Regions from separate parts of the Streptomyces sp. AN091965 genome, predicted to be linked through region 3. Evidence: riboswitches for the same ligand, from Rfam matches in the RefSeq annotation. Region 3 holds a riboswitch; each other region holds the start of a gene.
What was found. Region 3 has a riboswitch for cobalamin ahead of metE (5-methyltetrahydropteroyltriglutamate--homocysteine S-methyltransferase). Riboswitches for the same ligand answer to the same signal wherever they lie in the genome.

Region 1 (3,502 bases), 5.8 Mb from region 3:
TCGCGCAGCGGGGTGAGCTCGGCCTCGCCCCAGCCGAGGTGGGCGGCCACCGCCGCCCAGACGTCCGGTACGGAGATGTCGGCCGGGCCGATGGTGACGGCGACGGCCACCGACAGCGGCAGGGCCACCAGGCCCGCCGCCCACAGCAGCGCCGCGCGCCCGGCGCCGTGCCGTCCGCGCCGGGAGCCGCGCGTCCGCTCGCGCACGGCGGTGCTCACCGCGCCAGGCCGAACGCGCGCAGCCCCGCCGCGACTTGTTCGATGCCGTCGACCGTGCGGATCGTCGGGTTGAGGGCCTGGCCGCTGAGCAGCACGTACCGCTTCTTCTTCACGGCCGTGAGGTTCTTGGTGACGGGGTTGGACTCCAGGAACCTGATCTTCTGGCGGGCGCTCTCGGCCGACTGGGCCTTGCGGGTGAGGTCGCCGATGACGAGGACGTCCGGGTCGCGGTCGGCCACGGTCTCCCAGTTGATCTGGGGCCACTCGGCGCGCGTGTCGGCGAAGACGTTGCGGACGCCGAGGGCGCGCGTGATGACGCCGGGCGCGCCGCAGCAGCCCGCGATGTAGGGCGCCTTGGAGTCGGAGAACCAGTACAGGACGGACGCGTCGGACGACTTGAGCGTCCGCTTCGCCCGGGTGACGCGGGACTTGAGGTCGGCGACGAGGCGCTCGCCGCGCGCCTGGACGTGGAAGACCCGGGCCAGGTCGCGGATCTCGCCGTAGACGGTGTCCATGGTGAGCGTCTTGGTGCGGGTGCCGTCGCCGTCGCCGCCGTTGTCCTTGCCCGCGCAGTCGGTGGGCGAGACGTAGACGGGGACGCCGAGCTCGGTGAACTTGGCGCGGTCGGCGACGCCGCCCTTGCCGACGGTGTAGAGGAACGACGCGCTGACGAAGTCCGGCTCCTTGGAGAGGACCTTCTCCAGGGACGGGTAGCGGTCGGCGAGGCGTTCGACCTTCGCGTTCTGCTTCTTCAGGCCGGGCAGGACCGGGTCGGTCCAGGTGCCGGTGCCCGCCATGCGGTCGGCGAGGCCGAGGGAGAGCAGGATCTCCGTGGAACCCTGGTCGAGGGAGACCGCCCGCTCGGGCGGCGAGGTGACCTCGGCCTTCTCGCCGCAGGAGGTGACGGTCACCGGGTAGCCGGGGGCCTTGGCGCCCGCGTCCCTCCGCTCGGCCGAGCCGCCGCAGGCGGTGAGCAGGAGCAGGCCGCCCGCCGCGAGCAGGGCGGTCAGGCGCGGCCCGGGGGCGGTGCGGGCACCGGGGGCGGCACTGCGGGGGCGGGCGGCCGCGCGGCGTGCGCGAGGGACGAGAGGAGGCACAGGTCTTCCCGGGTCTCATGGCTCATGCGCGGAGCCTGGTCTGCGAAACCCCGCCGCCCGGCGCGCGGTCGGCGGTGCCAGCAGGTCTTCGGACTCGGGTTCGTCCGGGCGGGGCCGCCTTCCCGGATGTCCGTGACATCCAGTGGCCGCTGGTCCCGCCCGTCCCCCTCACCGCTGCGCGTCAGTTCCGGATTCCCACCGGATTCCCTGGCCCGGGTGCGGGCGCGACTGGCGTGCGCAAGCTATCACCCCGCCGCGGGCCGGGAGGACGTCACCCCTGCTCGGGGTGCGGCTCGCCGCGGTAGGTGCCGAAGGACCACTTGTTGCCCTCCGGGTCCGCGACGGCGAACTCGCGGCTGCCGTACGGCTGGTCCTCGATCTCGCGGACGACCTCTACGCCCGCCTCCTTGAGGCGGCTGTAGAGGGCGTCGACGTGGTCCGTGACGACGTACGCGCCGAACGTCCCCGGCTGCAGGCACCACTCGGCCGACCGCGGGTCGTACGAGCCGAGCATGACGCCGCCGCCCTCGGGCCAGTCGAGCTGGGCGTGGGCGACGCGGCCGCCGTCCTCGTACACGGCGGTGCGCAGGAAGCCGACGGTGGTGACGAGGAAGTCGATGAGGGCGGGGGCGTCGTGGGCCTGGAAGGTGGGCCAGACGTCCGGGGTGCGCGGGTTCGGGGAGGTGTGGCTGCTCTGTACCGCTTCGCTGGTGTTCATGTCCCTCAGTCTTCGCCGTCGCGGTGTCCCCCGGCTTGGATATTCCGGCACTCCTCGGCCAGCCAGGCGCTCGGGCTCGCGCCCGTGTACTGGCGGAAGTCGCGCACCAGGTGGGAGTGGTCGTAGTAGCCGCAGTCGGCGGCGACGCGGGCGAGGTCGGCGGGCGCGCCCGCGACGACCGCGCGCACGACCCGCGCCTTCGCGTGCTGGAAGCGCATCAGGCGGGCGGCCTGCTTGGGCGTCACGCCGGTCTCGGCGCGGAACAGGGCCGTCAGGCGGCGCTCGCTGAGCGCGACGTGCGCGGCCAGGCCCCGCAGGGTGCCCGCGCCCCGGTGCCGGGCGAGCCACGCCCAGGCCTCGGCGACCTCGGGGCGGACCGGGGCGAGGCGCTCGGCGTCGGCGGCGCGGCGCGCCAAGTAGGCGTTGAGGCAGGCGAACCGCTCGTCCCAGCCGTCGGCCTCGCACAGCCGCTCGCGGACGCCGGCGGCGATCCGGCCGAGGACGTCCGTGCCGTCGGTGACGAGCCGTCCGGTCAGCTCGGCGGCCGGGAGGCCGAGGAGCGAGCGGGCCGCGAGCGGGTGCACGGCGAGCTGGATGCCCGCCTGGTGCTCGGGCTGCACGACGTACGCCGGGCTCTGGTGCAGGCCGCCCACGACGATGTCGGTGCGCTCGGCGTCGGGCCCGGTGGCCTGTTCCGCGGTGGAGCCGGTGACGACGGGCCCGTCGAACGAGAAGATCAGCGTCAGATACGGCGACGGCAGGCCGCGGTGCAGACCCGGCGTCTCGCCGCTCGTGCGGTAGCCCACGGCGGACACGACCTTGCCGCCCTGCTCCGGCGGGAGCGGGGCGCGGACGAACTCGCGGCGGGCGGTGTCCATGCGTCCATTGTGACCGCGCGAGGAGCCGGGCGCGGCCGCGCGCGTGCCCCCGCCACTACCCGCTCCGCCGCGTCCCATGCCCGCCACGCACCGTGACATCGATCATGGGAATCGGCTCCGCGCGCTCGTAGCATGTCCCGCCGCTCCGCACGGGGCGGCGCACCACCTGGCGAGGACCCGAGGAACGGACACCATGGCTGTACGAGCACGAAGCAGGAGCAAGCGGGCGGCCCTCGGACTCGCGGGGGCGCTCGCGGCGGCGGTGTTCGCGGGCGGCGCGCTGTGGCCGGGCGCGGGCACGGCCGACGCGCGCCCGTCCGACGCGCCCGTCCGGCTCGCGCACTGGCCGAAGCCGGTGGCCGCCGAGCTCGGCGAGGTCATCGCCAAGAACGCCCACAAGGGCGCGTACGCCGTCTTCGACGCGGACAACACGACGTACCGCAACGACCTGGAGGAGGCGCTGCTTCCGTTCCTGGAGATGAAGGGCGTCCTGACCCGGAAGTCGATGGACCCGTCCCTGAAGGTCATCCCGTTCAAGGACACGGCCACGCACAAGGAGAGCCTCTACAGCTACTACAACCGCCTCTGCGA
Region 2 (3,502 bases), 2.5 Mb from region 3:
CGCGCTGCGGGATCTCCCAGGCCGTGCGGTACAGGTTCCGCACGTCGGCGGGCACCCAGGTGAAGCCCTGCACCGAACCGTTGGACTCACGCAGCGCCTCACGGGTCTGCGCGTCCCAGACGCCGAGCTCCTTGAGGTCCTGCACCAGGTAGGAGTTCACCTGGAGGAACTCGCCGGACAGCGTCTCGCGCTTGAAGAGGTTGGAGACCTGCGGCTCGATGCACTCGTAGACGCCCGCGATGGACGCGATGGTGGCCGTCGGGGCGATGGCGAGGAGCAGCGAGTTGCGCATGCCGACCTTGCCGATGCGCGTCCGCAGGGCCTCCCAGCGCTCGGGCCAGGCCCGCTCCGTCTCGTAGTGGTCGGGGTGCAGGACGCCGCGGGCCGTGCGGGTCTTCTCCCAGGCGGGCAGCGGCCCGTGGCGCTCGGCGAGGTCCGCGGACGCCTCGTACGCGGCGAGCATGATCCGCTCGGCGATCCGCGTGGAAAGGGCCTTGGCCTCGGCCGAGTCGAAGGGCAGCCGCAGCTGGAAGAAGACGTCCTGCAGGCCCATGGCGCCGAGGCCCACCGGGCGCCACTTGGCGTTGGAGTTCCCGGCCTGCTCGGTCGGGTAGAAGTTGATGTCGACGACGCGGTCGAGGAACGTCACGGCGGTGCGGACGGTGGCGTCGAGGCGCTCCCAGTCGATGTCCCCGTCGGCCACGAAGGCACCGAGGTTCACCGAGCCGAGGTTGCACACGGCCGTCTCGCCGTCGTCCGTGACCTCCAGGATCTCCGTGCACAGGTTGGAGGAGTGCACGGTGTGGCCGGGCTCGGCGGTCTGGTTGGCGGTGCGGTTGGAGGTGTCCTTGAAGGTCATCCAGCCGTTGCCGGTCTGCGCGAGGGTGCGCATCATGCGGCCGTACAGATCGCGGGCGGGCATGGTCTTCTGCGCCAGGCCCTCGGCCTCGGCCGCGCGGTATGCCGTGTCGAACTCCTCGCCCCACAGGTCGACGAGCTCGGGCACGTCGGCGGGGGAGAACAGCGACCACTCCTGGTCGGCGGCGACCCGGCGCATGAACTCGTCCGGGATCCAGTGCGCCAGGTTCAGGTTGTGGGTGCGCCGGGCGTCCTCGCCGGTGTTGTCCCGCAGCTCCAGGAACTCCTCGATGTCGGAGTGCCAGGTCTCCAGGTAGACGGCGGCGGCGCCCTTGCGGCGGCCGCCCTGGTTCACGGCGGCGACGGAGGCGTCGAGCGTCTTCAGGAACGGCACGATGCCGTTGGAGTGGCCGTTCGTACCGCGGATCAGCGAACCGCGCGAGCGGATGCGGGAGTACGACAGGCCGATGCCGCCCGCGTGCTTCGACAGGCGCGCCACCTGGTGGTAGCGGTCGTAGATCGAGTCCAGCTCGTCGAGCGGCGAGTCGAGCAGGTAGCAGCTCGACATCTGCGGGTGACGGGTGCCGGAGTTGAAGAGCGTCGGCGACGAAGGCAGGTAGTCGAGGCGGCTCATCAGGCCGTACAGGGCGGCGACCTCGTCGAGGGCGCGCGCGGAGTCGTCCTCGGCGAGACCGGTGGCCACGCGCAGCATGAAGTGCTGCGGGGTCTCGATGACCTTGCGGGTGATCGGGTGGCGCAGCAGATAGCGGCTGTGCAGCGTGCGCAGGCCGAAGTAGCCGAAGCGGCGGTCGGCGCCGTCGGCGAGCGCGGCCTCCACGAGGCCGTCCAGACGGGTGCCGTGCAGGGCCGCGAAGTCGGCGGTGCGGTCGGCGATCAGGCCCTCGCGGTGGCCGACCGTGACGGACTCGGAGAACGACGTGACGCCCTGCGAGGCGGCTTCCTCGCGGATGCCGATCGTCAGGAGCCGGGCGGCGAGCCGGGAGTACGCGGGGTCCTCGGAGATGAGCCCGGCGGCCGCCTCGGTGGCGAGCTCCCGCAACTCCGCCTCGTCGGCCTTCGCCGAGCGGCCGCGCAGCGCGGCCGCGGCGACGCGTCCGGGGTCGGCGTCGGGAAGGTCGGCGGTGAGGTCGGTCAGGGTGCGCAGCAGGGCGGCGCCGGGCCCGTCGGTGGACGGGGCGGACTGCTCGGCGTGCTGCTGACCGGCTTCGGCCTGCGCTGACGCGGGCTCGGCGGGCGCGATGGTCACGTGGTGCTCTCCCTCGCTCGGCTCTGGGCATCGAGGCGGGCGAGGGCACACGGGCGCGACCGCGCGAGGCGGTACGTACGCCGCGTCCACCAGCCCATGTCCACGAGGCCCGGACGTCTGCACCCGGGCCGGGCGGCACGGGTGCGCTGTCGGCAGGTCCTCGGACTTTGTGGGTACGCAAATGCGCACACGTACACCGTTGCGGGACAGTTCCGGACTTCCACCGGATTCCCCTGCGGCGACAGCGAGGACGAGCATACATCTTGTGCCGGGTTTCGGTGGCGCCCCTAGATGTTGTGTCGGAGGTGACCGTTCCCTCACGGGGTGTGGTCGCTCGGGAGCACGTCGGAGCGTCAACTCGCCGGGGAGAAAGGGCAGACCGGGGGCCGGAAACCGGGCCTGGAGCGGGGTGGGGAGGGCCTGGCGCGGGGCCCGGCGCGAGGCAGGGAGGGCCCGCGCGGGGCCCGGCGCGGGCGGTGCGCCGGTGGACCGCCCGCCCGCGTTCGGCGGACCGCCAGCCCGCGTTCGGCGGACCGCCAGCCCGCGTTCGGCGGATCGGCCGCCCGCGTCCGGTGGGTCAGCCGCCCGCGCCCGGCGGGTCCTGCGGCGCGCCGTCGCCGTTCGGCGGCAGGTCCCCGCGCTCCACGGGGCGGCCCGTGTCGCCGCCGTCCGTGGGCAGGCCCTCGGGGTCGGCCGTCTCGGGCAGGGTCGCGTCGAGTTCGCGGTCGTCGGCGCGGTGGGCGGCCTCGGCGGCGGCGCGCAGCACCTCGCGGCTCACCGCGTCGCGGTCGGCGGAGAGCTGGACGCGCAGCCCGTTCTCCGTGCGGACGTACTCGTGCCGGGAGCCCGTCAGGCGGTACCAGCCCTTGCCGTCCTTCTCGCAGCGCGTGGCGACGGGCCGGACCGTGCGGCAGTTCCCGTCGGTGACGGTGCCCCGGTCGACGGAGAGTGTGAGCTGTGCGCCGCCCTCGTCCCGTACGTAGGTGGACTGGAAGCCGTAGTCGCCGATCACGCCCACCGACTGCCGGGCCAGCTCGAAGCCGTCGGCCTCCGTCACGTAGACGTGTTCCACGACGGTCTGCGCCGCCTCGGCGCGGGCCTTCAGCTCGGCGCGGTCCGGCGGTGCCGCGCTGTCGAGGCTGTCCGAGCCGCAGCCGGTGAGGGCGAGCGGCGCGAGGAGCAGGGCCGGGAGGAGGCGGCGGGAACGTCTCATGCGCACATCCTTTCGCATGCGTCCGCCGCCGCGCCCCGCCCGGCCCTGTCGCTCCGTACCGCCACGGCTCAGTGGCCCGCCCCCACCTTGGGCAGCTCGACGGCCACGCCCCGGTCACCGGCGTCCGCCGTGTAGTCCTCGGGGGAGGTCTCGTCGACGCCCTC
Region 3 (3,502 bases):
GTAGGGCAGGCCGAAGACCCGGGCCACCTTGTCGAAGCACTCCCCCGCCGCGTCGTCCAGGGTGTCGCCGAGGTGGGTGATGGGGTCCCGGGCCAGGTCGCGCACGAGCAGCAGCGAGGTGTGGCCGCCGGAGACGATGAGGACCACGCACGGGTCGGGCAGCGGCCCGTGTTCCAGGGTGTCGGCGGCGACGTGCCCGGCCAGGTGGTGCACGCCGTACAGCGGGACGCCGAGCGCGTACGCGAGGCCCTTCGCCCCGGCGAGGCCGACCTGGAGGGCGCCGGAGAGCCCGGGACCGGTCGTCACGGCCACGGCGCCGATGTCGCCGAGCCGCAGCCCCGCCCGGTCGAGGGCGCGGCGGACCACCGGGTTCAGCGCGTGCACGTGGGCGCGGGCGGCGATCTCGGGGACGACGCCGCCGAAGCGGGCGTGCTCGTCCATGCTGGACGCGACGGCGTGCCCGAGCAGCCGCCCGCCCTGCACGAGACCTGCCCCGGTCTCGTCGCACGAAGACTCGATCCCCAGAACGATCCGAGGAGGTGCCATGCGTGTACTCCCGCTTCTTCCACGTGCCGACCGGCCCGGCTACTGCACCTCCATAGTAATTGCAATCAATGTGCAATAAGCCGCGCCCGCTGCCTTCCCCCCTCCCCTGGACAGGGGTTCATCACATACGCTTGCGGCGCGACTGGTTCGTCCTGCCCGCCAGGCAGTGGCGTCGTAAGAGGGAACCCGGTGGGAATCCGGGACTGCCCCGCAGCGGTGAGTGGGAACGACCGCCGTCATACGCACTGGGTCCGGCACGGACCCGGGAAGCGACGGCCAGTAGGTGACCTCCTCGGAGGTCTCGCCCGCGAGTCCGAAGACCTGCCCGTTGCCCGTGCGCGCCCCGGCGTGCGCGGCTCACCGGTGACCTCGTGGGCGGGTCGGCGTACACATCGGGCACAGGCGCGCGGCCATCGACGGCCGCGGCCGGTCGGCCGGTCTGTTCCTCCTTCGCGCTCCCGATCGTCCCGGGACCCACACGACATTGCTCGCGAAGGAGAGTTCTGTGACAGACAAGTCCGCAGCCGCGGCGGCACGGGCCACCGTGTACGGCTACCCCCGTCAGGGCGCAGACCGGGAGTTGAAGAAGGCCGTCGAGGGCTACTGGAAGGGCCGCGTCGGCGCCGAGGGCCTGCGGGAGACGGCGGCCCTGCTGCGCCGCACGAACTGGGAGCAGCTCGCGGACGCCGGTGTCCACGAGGTCCCGACCGGCGACTTCTCGTACTACGACCACGTCCTGGACACCAGCGTGATGGTCGGGGCGATCCCGGCCCGGCACCGCGCCGCCGTCGCGGCGGACCCGCTGGACGGCTACTTCGCGATGGCCCGGGGCACCGCGGAGGTGGCGCCCCTGGAAATGACCAAGTGGTTCGACACCAACTACCACTACCTGGTGCCGGAGCTGGGCCCGGACACGGTCTTCGCGGCGGACGCGACGAAGCAGGTCGCCGAGGTGAGGGAGGCGCTCGCGCTCGGCCTAGCCGCACGCCCCGTGCTCGTCGGCCCGGTCACCTATCTGCTGCTCGCCAAGCCCGCGCCGGACGTCGACCCGGGCTTCGAACCGCTGACCCTCCTGGACCGGCTGCTTCCGGTGTACGCGGAGGTCCTCGCCGACCTGCGGGCGGCGGGCGCCGCCTGGGTGCAGCTGGACGAGCCCGCGCTCGTGCAGGACCGCACGCCCGCCGACCTGAACGCGGCGGCCCGCGCCTACCGCGACCTGGGCGCGCTCGACGACCGCCCGAAGCTGCTCGTCGCCTCCTACTTCGACCGGCTCGGCGAGGCGCTCCCGGTGCTCGCCAAGGCGCCCGTCGACGGACTGGCCGTGGACTTCACGGGGCCCGCCGCCGCCAACCTCGGCGACCTCGCGCGGGCGGGCGGCCTGCCCGGCAAGCGCCTGGTCGCGGGTGTCGTCGACGGGCGCAACATCTGGATCAACAACCTGGAGAAGTCCCTCAGCACCCTCGGCACCCTGCTCGGGCTGGCCGACCGCGTGGACGTCGCCGCCTCCTGCTCCCTGCTGCACGTGCCGCTGGACGCCGCCGTCGAGCGCGACATCGACCCGCAGGTCGCCCGCTGGCTCGCCTTCGCCCGGCAGAAGACGACCGAGCTGGTCACCCTGGCCCGAGGGCTGTCCCAGGGCCCGGACACCATCGCCGCCGAACTCGCCGCGAACCGCGCCGACCTGGCCTCGCGCGCGGGCTCCGCGCTCACCCACGACCCGGCGGTGCGTGCCCGCGCCGCCGCCGCGACCCCCGCCGACGCCCGGCGCGCGCAGCCTTACCCCGAGCGGGCCGCCGCGCAGCGCGCGAGCCTGGGCCTGCCGCTGCTCCCGACGACCACCATCGGCTCGTTCCCGCAGACCACCGAGTTGCGGGCGGCCCGCGCCGACCTGCGCGCGGGCCGGATCGACGCGGCCACGTACGAGGAGCGCATCGAGTCCGAGATCCAGGCGGTGCTCTCCTTCCAGGAGAAGGCGGGCATCGACGTCCTGGTGCACGGCGAGCCCGAGCGCAACGACATGGTCCAGTACTTCGCCGAGCAGCTCACCGGCTATCTGGCGACCCGGCACGGCTGGGTCCAGTCGTACGGCACGCGCTATGTGCGGCCGCCGGTGCTCGCCGGTGACATCTCGCGCCCGGAGCCGATGACGGTGCGCTGGACCTCGTACGCGAACGCGCTCACCGACCGGCCGGTCAAGGGCATGCTGACCGGCCCGGTGACGATGCTCGCGTGGTCGTTCGTCCGCGACGACCAGCCGCTCGGCGACACCGCGCGCCAGGTGGCGCTCGCCCTGCGCGACGAGGTGAACGACCTGGAGGCGGCGGGCACGTCGGTGATCCAGGTCGACGAGCCCGCGCTGCGCGAGACGCTGCCGCTGCGCGCCGCGGACCGGGCCGCGTACCTGGAGTGGGCGACGGAGTCCTTCCGGCTCACCACGAGCGGCGTACGGCCCGAGACGCAGATCCACACCCACATGTGCTACGCGGAGTTCGGCGACGTCCTCCGGGCCATCGACGACCTCGACGCGGACGTCATCAGTCTGGAGGCGGCCCGCTCGCACATGCAGGTCGCGGACGAGCTGGCCGCCGCGGGCTATCCGCGCGAGGTGGGTCCCGGCGTGTACGACATCCACTCGCCGCGGGTGCCGGGCACCGACGAGGCGGCCGCCCTGCTGCGCAAGGGACTTGAGGCCATCCCGGCCGGGCGGCTCTGGGTCAATCCGGACTGCGGCCTGAAGACGCGCGGCTGGCCGGAGACCCGGGCGTCCCTGGAGAACCTGGTCGCCGCCGCGCGGCAGGTCCGAGCGGAGCTGACGGCGCGGGAGTCCTGACGCGGGCCGCCCGGTGGCCGGTGCGCCCCGGCCACCGGGCGGGCGCTCAGCGGGCGCTCGACGTGAGGACCGCGTCCACGAGGCCGCGCGCGAACTCCGGTGCCAGGCCGTCCGGCCGGAACAGGA
Region 4 (3,502 bases), 3.6 Mb from region 3:
GGTCGTAGCCGCCGCCCGGCGCGGCGACCACGTCGACGCGGTCGCCGCGCGGGTGTCCGCAGCGGCGCTCGCACCCGGACCAGTACAGCGGCAGTCCGGACCGCCCGGCGGCGGCGAGGGCGCTCGCCGCGTCCGCCCGTACGTCGGCACGGGACTTGGCACAGCCGGGTCGGCCCACGCAGGCGCCGACCCGGAGCCAGAGCGAGCCGGGCCCGGTGACGAGACCGGCGGCGGAGAGCCGGGCGAGCGTGGCCTCCGCGGCGGCGGGGCCGAGCCCCGGCGCGGGCACGACGGCGCCGCGCCAGGGGGTCAGGCGCAGCTCGCCCGGCCCCGCGGCGGCGGCGACGTGCGTCAACTCCCGCCACTGGAGGCCGGAGAAGCGGCCCAGGGGAACGTGGACGGACAGGGCGGAGCCGATGACTCCGGGGGGCGGGCCCCCGGTGTCCCGGGGCGAGCGCGGGCCGTGGCCGACGCCCTCGGTGGGGGCGGTGCCCTCGGGTGCGCGCAGGTCGTGGCCGACGCCCTCGGTGGGGACGGTGCCCTCGGGTGCGCGCAGGTCGTGGCCGACGCCCCCGGCGGGGGCGGTGCCCTCGGGTGCGCGCAGGTCGTGGCCGACGCCCCCGGTGGGGACGGTGCCCCCGGGCGTGCACGGCTCGTGGCCGACGCCCCCGGCGGTGAGGCGGCGCCGCACGTCGTCCGCCAACGTGCCGGGCGCGAGCGGCAGTTCGGTGATGCGCCAGGCCTTGGTCCCGCTCTCCCGGACGCGGTGCAGAAACGCTTCCGCCGCCACGAGGGCCGCACGGGGCGCGTCCGCCGCGGCCACCGAGAGGACCGGGTGCGGCGTACCGAGACCGAGCAGGGCCCGGCCGCCCGCGGCCGCCCGTACGGTCACGTCCGCGTCCAGCCCGGCCACGTCCCCGCGCCCGTCGTCGAGCGCGAACAGGAACCGGCCCGAAAGGCCTCGCGCCGCCTCGCTCGCGCACAGCGCCGCGTCGAGGGCCGTGAGCCAGGGCTGCACGTCGCCCGCGCCCCGGCCGTCGAGGCCGGACAGCGGCGAGGCCACGACGTTGCGCACCCGCTCGTGACCGGGCGAGGGCAGCAGGCCCGCGGCGCCGAGCAGCGCGGCGAGGGCCGCGCCGCAGCCGTCCGCGAGGCCCCGCAGCTGGACGTTGCCGCGCGAGGTCAGATGGAGGTCGCCGTCGCCCAGGTCCCGGGCGGCCGTGGCGAGCGCCTCGGCCTGGCGCACGGTCAGGACGCCGCCGGGCAGCCGGACGCGCGCCAGGGCCCCGTCGTCCGCCGCGTGCAGCCTGAGGCTTCCGGGGCAGGCGTCGCCGCGGTCCCGTGGGGCCGCTGTGGCCTGCGGGGACGGGCGGAGGGGAGCCGTGGACATGGCGGCGAGCATACCGACCATCACACTGCGGAAGCGCCCTGCCTCAATCGCCCGACGCTTACTATGCTCAGCAGTGGATCACCCGATCCACCATCGCCATGACGGCGACAGGGGAGGAAGCCCGGTGCGATTCCGGCGCGGTCCCGCCACTGTGAGCCCGGCCCCGTGAGGGGGCGGGCGAGCCAGGAACTCCCTTCTCCGCACGCCCGGCTCCGGCCGGGCAGGAGAGACCCACTCACCACCCGGGGCGCGGACACCCCGAGGAAGGCCGACGCCGCATGCAGCACACGACCGGGCCCCGCATCCTGCTCCTGTCGACGTCCGACACCGACCTCCTCAGCGCCCGCGCGGCCACGGGCCCGGTGACCTACCGGTTCGCCAACCCGTCCCGCCTCCCGCTGGACGACCTGCCCGGCCTGCTCGACGGCGCCGACCTCGTCGTCGTACGCCTCCTCGGCGGCATCCGCGCCTGGCAGGAGGGCCTCGACCTGCTGCTCGCCGACGGCCGTCCCGTCGTGGTCCTCAGCGGGGAACAGGCGCCCGACGCCCAGCTGATGGCCGCCTCCACGGTCCCCGTCGGCATCGCCGCGGAGGCGCACGCCTACCTCGCGCACGGCGGCCCCGCCAACCTGGAGCAGCTCGCCCGCTTCCTCAGCGACACCGTCCTGCTCACTGGCCACGGCTTCGATTCGCCCGCGCCCGCGCCGACCTGGGGACCCCTGGAGCGCCCGGCCCCGGCGGGCGAGGGCCCGACGGTCGCCGTGCTCTACTACCGCGCCCACCACATGAGCGGCAACACCGCCTTCGTGCACGCCCTGTGCGACGCCGTCGAGACGGCGGGCGCCCGGCCGCTGCCGCTGTACGTGGCCTCGCTGCGCGCCCCCGAGCCCGAGCTGATCGACGCGCTGCGGGCCGCCGACGCCATCGTCACCACCGTCCTCGCGGCGGGCGGCACCAAGCCCGCCGAGGCCTCCGCGGGCGGCGACGACGAGTCCTGGGACGCGGGCGCGCTCACCGCGCTCGACGTGCCGATCCTCCAGGCCCTGTGCCTGACCGGCTCGCGCGCCGCCTGGGAGGAGAACGACGAGGGCGTCTCGCCCCTGGACGCCGCCAGCCAGATCGCGGTGCCGGAGTTCGACGGCCGGCTGATCACGGTGCCGTTCTCCTTCAAGGAGATCGACGCGGACGGCCTCCCGGCGTACGTCGCCGACCCCGAGCGGGCCGCCCGCGTCGCCGGGATCGCCGTGCGCCACGCGCGCCTCAAGCACATCCCGGCCGCCGACAAGCGGATCGCCCTCGTCCTGTCCGCGTACCCGACGAAGCACTCCCGGATCGGCAACGCGGTCGGTCTGGACACGCCCGCGAGCGCCGTGGAGCTGCTGCGCCGACTGCGCGCCGAGGGCTACGACTTCGGCGACGCCGAGATTCCGGGCCTGGTCTCCGGCGACGGGGACGAGCTGATCCGCGCCCTGATCGAGGCGGGCGGCCACGACCAGGACTGGCTCACCGAGGAGCAGCTGGCGAAGAACCCGGTCCGCATCCCGGCCGCCGACTACCGGCGCTGGTACGCCACGCTCCCCGAGGAGCTGCGCTCGGCCGTCGAGGAGCACTGGGGCCCGGCGCCCGGCGAGATGTTCCTGGACCGCAGCCGGGTGGGCAGGGGCGGCGACCCGGACGGCGACATCGTCCTGGCCGCGCTCCGGTTCGAGAACCTGCTGATCCTCATCCAGCCGCCGCGTGGCTTCGGCGAGAACCCCATCGCGATCTACCACGACCCGGACCTGCCGCCCTCGCACCACTACCTGGCGGCGTACCGCTGGATCGCGGCGGCCGCCGCCGACGGCGGCTTCGGCGCCGACGCGATGATCCACCTCGGCAAGCACGGCAACCTGGAGTGGCTGCCCGGCAAGAACGCGGGCCTGTCCGCCGCCTGCGCCCCCGACGCGGCCCTCGGCGACATCCCGCTCGTCTACCCGTTCCTGGTCAACGACCCGGGCGAGGGCACCCAGGCCAAGCGCCGCGTGCACGCCACCCTCATCGACCACCTCGTCCCGCCGATGGCGCGCGCCGACTCCTACGGCGACATCGCGCGCCTGGAGCAGCTCCTCGACG

Region 1: linked by a shared signal. The riboswitch ahead of MQV74_RS13090 (ABC transporter substrate-binding protein) and the one ahead of metE (5-methyltetrahydropteroyltriglutamate--homocysteine S-methyltransferase) in region 3 are both predicted to bind cobalamin.
Region 2: linked by a shared signal. The riboswitch ahead of MQV74_RS27255 (ribonucleoside-diphosphate reductase subunit alpha) and the one ahead of metE (5-methyltetrahydropteroyltriglutamate--homocysteine S-methyltransferase) in region 3 are both predicted to bind cobalamin.
Region 4: linked by a shared signal. The riboswitch ahead of cobN (cobaltochelatase subunit CobN) and the one ahead of metE (5-methyltetrahydropteroyltriglutamate--homocysteine S-methyltransferase) in region 3 are both predicted to bind cobalamin.

The regions. Positions count from the first base shown of each region.
Region 1 covers NZ_JALDMY010000001.1:3,123,417-3,126,918, forward strand. Annotated here, with positions in the region: gene MQV74_RS13085 (FecCD family ABC transporter permease) at 1-218, opposite strand, end outside; gene MQV74_RS13090 (ABC transporter substrate-binding protein) at 215-1,228, opposite strand; cobalamin riboswitch at 1,378-1,563, opposite strand; gene MQV74_RS13095 (VOC family protein) at 1,587-2,033, opposite strand; gene MQV74_RS13100 (AraC family transcriptional regulator) at 2,039-2,911, opposite strand; gene MQV74_RS13105 (haloacid dehalogenase-like hydrolase) at 3,105-3,502, shown strand, end outside.
Region 2 covers NZ_JALDMY010000001.1:6,382,425-6,385,926, forward strand. Annotated here, with positions in the region: gene MQV74_RS27255 (ribonucleoside-diphosphate reductase subunit alpha) at 1-2,125, opposite strand, end outside; adenosylcobalamin-variant (AdoCbl-variant) riboswitch at 2,272-2,370, opposite strand; gene MQV74_RS27260 (hypothetical protein) at 2,703-3,338, opposite strand; gene mctP (monocarboxylate uptake permease MctP) at 3,407-3,502, opposite strand, start outside.
Region 3 covers NZ_JALDMY010000001.1:8,931,700-8,935,201, reverse strand. Annotated here, with positions in the region: gene tsaD (tRNA (adenosine(37)-N6)-threonylcarbamoyltransferase complex transferase subunit TsaD) at 1-546, opposite strand, end outside; cobalamin riboswitch at 673-889, shown strand; gene metE (5-methyltetrahydropteroyltriglutamate--homocysteine S-methyltransferase) at 1,052-3,376, shown strand; gene MQV74_RS36670 (TetR/AcrR family transcriptional regulator) at 3,423-3,502, opposite strand, start outside.
Region 4 covers NZ_JALDMY010000001.1:5,322,728-5,326,229, forward strand. Annotated here, with positions in the region: gene cobG (precorrin-3B synthase) at 1-1,402, opposite strand, end outside; cobalamin riboswitch at 1,448-1,602, shown strand; gene cobN (cobaltochelatase subunit CobN) at 1,669-3,502, shown strand, end outside.